Regions from separate parts of the Nocardia vinacea genome, predicted to be linked through region 2. Evidence: riboswitches for the same ligand, from Rfam matches in the RefSeq annotation. Region 2 holds a riboswitch; the other holds the start of a gene.

Region 1 (2,200 bases), 3.3 Mb from region 2:
TTTACGCGCACCCTTATGGTCGAAACAATTAACGGCGTCAGTCTTAGCTTAGGCTAACTTGACGCACCCTCTCGGTCGCATCTGCCGATGCGGACAGGCGGCCATCTCGGCTATGACAGCAGGCCGCAGTCTCGCGATTCTATCGGTGGCACAGCGCGCACCCTGCGGCGGTGCGTACACCGGGTGTTTGCTGCCCCGGCCCACCTACCGTGACTACCCGCTCTGCGCACATCTATCAAATCCTCGTGACGCAGGTCTCGGGGCCGAATGCCGGATACCGCCGTCCACCAGGGATGATCGACCCATGACAGAGCAGCAGGGCACCGATGAAGAACCCGTAATCGAGGTCGATCAGACCGATCGTCGCTCCATCGCGCCGTTCATCGCGGCGGCCGTCTTCGCCGCTGTCGTGCTGGTCGCGATCGTGCTCGGTGCGGTGCTTTCGCCCGCTGAGAAAAATGTCACAGAATCGGACAAGATCGCGGCCGCGGTGCAGCGCTACGCGGAGGCCCGCGCCACCACCGACAGCACGCCGCCGCCGGGCGTGGCCTGTCTGGGCTTCGACGAGAGCAAGACACCGCTCGCCGGTCAGTTCGGTGGGGCCGCGGCCGGAAAGTCGATCAAGGTCACCAAGATTGAGAATGCGATGGTCGACGGCGATCGGGCCAAGGCGACGGTGACCATCGCGGTCGACGGCCGGGAGACCCCGGCTACCTGGAATCTGACCCGCTCCCAAGACCGATGGATCGTCTGCGGTTGATTCCTTATGCGCGGCGCGAACTGGGGTTTGACATGGCGGCCCCTGCCCAGGCAATCTCATTTTCGGGTCATGAGTACCAGCGCCAAGCCCCGGCTGGCTGGTCGGCAACCCTCCTCCGCGGTGGGGTGCTCCGGGTGACGACCTGGCCGCGCACCGAAACCCAGGTGCGGCAAGCGTGGATTCACAGGAGGATCGCATGACATATGCCGGTGACATCACCCCACAGCAGGCGTGGGAGTTGTTGCAAGACAATCCCGAAGCCGTCTTGGTAGACGTGCGCACCGAGGCCGAATGGCGTTTCGTCGGTGTGCCGGATACGACTTCGATCGAACGGCCGACGGTGCTGATCGAATGGGTCGACAGCAACGGCGCCCGCAACGGTGAGTTCGTCGAGCAGTTGACCAAGGCGCTGGAGGGTCGCGATCCGGCGGCGCCCGTCGTCTTCCTCTGTCGCTCCGGACAGCGTTCCATCGGTGCGGCGGTCGCCGCGACCGGGGCAGGCATCGCCCCGTCGTTCAATGTGCTGGAGGGCTTCGAAGGCCCGATCGATGAGCTCGGACATCGCGGCGGCTCCGGCTGGCGCGCCATCGGCCTGCCCTGGCGGCAGTCATGATCACCGGTGGTGCGTTCGACAAGCCGCTGCCCGAAGGTGTCGGTCCCGCGACGCTCGGCGTGCGAGGTGGCCTGCGCCGCTCGGGATTCGAGGAGACCGCCGAGGCGCTGTATCTGTCCTCCGGTTTCGTCTATGAGAGCGCCGAGGCGGCCGAGGCCGCGTTCACCGGCGATATCGAGCATTTCGTCTACTCCCGCTACGGCAACCCGACAGTCGCCATGTTCGAGGAGCGGCTGCGTCTGATCGACGGCGCCGAAGCATGTTTCGCGACCGCGAGCGGCATGTCCGCCGTATTCACCGCGCTCGGTGCGCTTTTGGGCGCGGGCGATCGACTTGTGGCCGCGCGCAGCCTATTCGGCTCGTGCTTCGTGGTGTGCAACGAGATTCTGCCGCGCTGGGGTGTGGAGACGGTCTTCGTCGACGGCGATGATCTGGATCAGTGGGAGCAGGCGCTTTCGGTGCCGACCCAGGCCGTGTTCTTCGAGACACCGGCCAATCCGATGCAGACGCTGGTCGATGTGCGCCGGGTGACCGAACTCGCGCATGCCGCGGGTGCGAAAGTGGTGCTGGACAACGTCTTCGCCACGCCGCTGCTGCAGCGCGGTTTCGAACTCGGTGCGGATGTACTGGTGTATTCGGGCACCAAACACATCGATGGTCAGGGCCGGGTGCTCGGCGGTGCGATCCTCGGCGCCCAGGACTACATCGACGGTCCGGTGAAAACCCTTATGCGCCATACCGGTCCGGCGCTGAGCCCGTTCAACGCATGGACCCTGCTCAAGGGTTTGGAGACCATGCCACTGCGCGTGCGTCACTCGACCGAATCC
Region 2 (2,200 bases):
ATAGGACCGGACCGCAGGGCCTCGCTGTTCCAGCGGTCGGCGGCCTCGCTACCTCGACCCTGTGGGGACCAGGATCTGTTGACCTCGCTCCCGGAACCCGCCTCGGCCCCGGCTCACGTAAGGACGGCAGCTCAGCGCACCGAGGTGAGTCCGACCGTCGGGAGGAAGAAGCAGGACCTGGGGCCGGTGTCGATGGTTCCGAAGACTGCGGCGAGTACTGTGCCGGATCCGGTGTCGACCGGAACCGCGCGGACCCCGCCGACCGGGAATCCGGCGAAGAAGTCGTGGATGGCGCGTTCGGCCAGTGGCCTTAGCTCGGTCGGGATTTCGGCGGGCACCATCGTGCGGACCACATCGGAGATCGATCCCATGGCGGTTATGCCGCTGCGGCCATTGGCCAGGTTGACCCAGGCGACGTTCATGCCCGCGGCATTCGCGCTGTCCGGGCCGAGGCCGTAGGGGACGAAGGTGAACATGACTTGGCCCGCCTTGACGGCGGTCGGGTCGAGTCCCGGAATGGCCACCGTGGTTTTGGGCCACGGCCCCGCGACTGCGCCCGCAACCGCCGGAACCAGACCGAGGCTGCCGGTGTCGGAGCAGAAGGGCGCGACCGCCGGGTACAGGAACGGGTCGATGCCGAAGGTGCGCAGCGCCTCCACGACGGCTCGGTAACCGGCGAACAGATCACCGGGTGCGGCCTGGGCGGACGGTGCGGTCACCGCCGGAACGGCGGGTGCGGGCATCGGCGCCGGACCCGCGGCGGCGATGCCGGGGGCGGCGAGAGTCAGCGCGGCCGTACCGGTCGCGATGGCGGTTAGCGTGGTCAGACGGCGCAGCAGGGTCACGGCGGACTCCTCATCGTCGGGCACGAATCGAGGTCCGAGACTACTCCGGCAAACCTTCGCAACAGCGTCTATTCCGGCGGTCGACACGTTCGCGCCGCGCGTCCGATAATCCGCCGCGACGATCCGCGGGCAGGCAATTCGGACGAAAAGCACGCGGAAAACTTGGTCCGAAATGCCACGATCCACTGCACGACCGGGCCAATAGTGCCTGCTCACGACCATATCAACAAGGTCTGCGCTCACGCTGATTCGTACCCTTGTGCCGGACTTCGCCTGCTTCGCATGATATTTCGGCTAGACCCATTGACCGACCCGTGCTCGGCGTCGGACACACCATCCAGAGCGACCGAGAGACCTGGCTCGTCGACGTCGCAGCAACCCCCCGGTCACCGGGTGCGGGTGCTTCCGCCGGGAACGATGGAGGAACCGAAATATGAGCGCGTCCGTCGCATCCGATACTCCGGTATCGGATGTCCCGATACCGGGTGCCCACACACCCGCCGCTGCCGCAAGCACTAACGACGCGCCGGCGATCGCCAAGTCCTGGCATCCGTGGCGCTGGGTCGTCAGCGCCATCGCGCTCGTGCTGCTCGCGCAGTTCATCCACGGACTGGCCACCAATCCGGGCTGGGATTGGTCGACGTTCGCCAAGTACTTCACCGCGAAATCGGTGCTGTCGGCACTGAAGGTCACCTTGGAGCTGACCCTGTGGGGCACGGCACTGGGATTCCTGATCGGTACGGCATTGGCGATCGCCCGACTGTCGAATAATCCGGTGCTGCGGGTAATTTCGTGGGTCTATATCTGGGCGTTCCGCTCGATTCCGCTGATCGTGCAGCTGCTGTTCTGGTTCAACATCGCGTACCTGTACCACACGCTCTCGCTCGGAATCCCGTTCGGCCCTTCCTTTCTCACCTTCGAGGTGAACGGGGTGATCAGCGGTTTCACCGCGGCGGTCATCGGACTCGCATTGCATCAGGCGGCGTATGCGGCCGAGATCATCCGGGCCGGATACATTTCGGTCGATCCGGGACAGCTGGAAGCGGCTGCGGCACTCGGTATTCCACGGGTGCGCCAGTTCCGCACGGTCATCGTCCCGCAGGCCATGCGCTCGATTCTGCCGAATGCGACCAACGAGGTGATCAGCCTGTTCAAGGGCACCTCGATCGTCTCGGTCATGGCGATCGCGGAACTCTTCTACCAGGTCCAGGTGATCTACGGCCGCAACGGCCGGGTGGTGCCACTGCTCATGGTGGCCACCGTCTGGTACATCGTGCTGACCACGATTCTGTCGGTGGTGCAGTTCTATATCGAACGCCACTATGCCAAGGGCGCGCACCGCACGCCCCCACCGA

The links. A riboswitch is a leader RNA that binds a small molecule or an ion and turns the genes downstream of it on or off. The one in region 2 is predicted to bind S-adenosylmethionine.
Region 1: another riboswitch for S-adenosylmethionine. It lies ahead of OIE68_RS29290 (rhodanese-like domain-containing protein); the one in region 2 lies ahead of OIE68_RS44340 (amino acid ABC transporter permease).

What each region holds. Positions count from the first base shown of each region.
Region 1 covers NZ_CP109149.1:6,423,430-6,425,629, forward strand. The annotation lists gene OIE68_RS29285 (hypothetical protein) at 305-760, shown strand; SAM riboswitch class IV at 826-942, shown strand; gene OIE68_RS29290 (rhodanese-like domain-containing protein) at 957-1,373, shown strand; gene OIE68_RS29295 (O-succinylhomoserine sulfhydrylase) at 1,370-2,200, shown strand, end outside.
Region 2 covers NZ_CP109149.1:9,764,478-9,766,677, reverse strand. The annotation lists gene OIE68_RS44345 (hypothetical protein) at 132-845, opposite strand; SAM riboswitch class I at 1,176-1,269, shown strand; gene OIE68_RS44340 (amino acid ABC transporter permease) at 1,279-2,200, shown strand, end outside.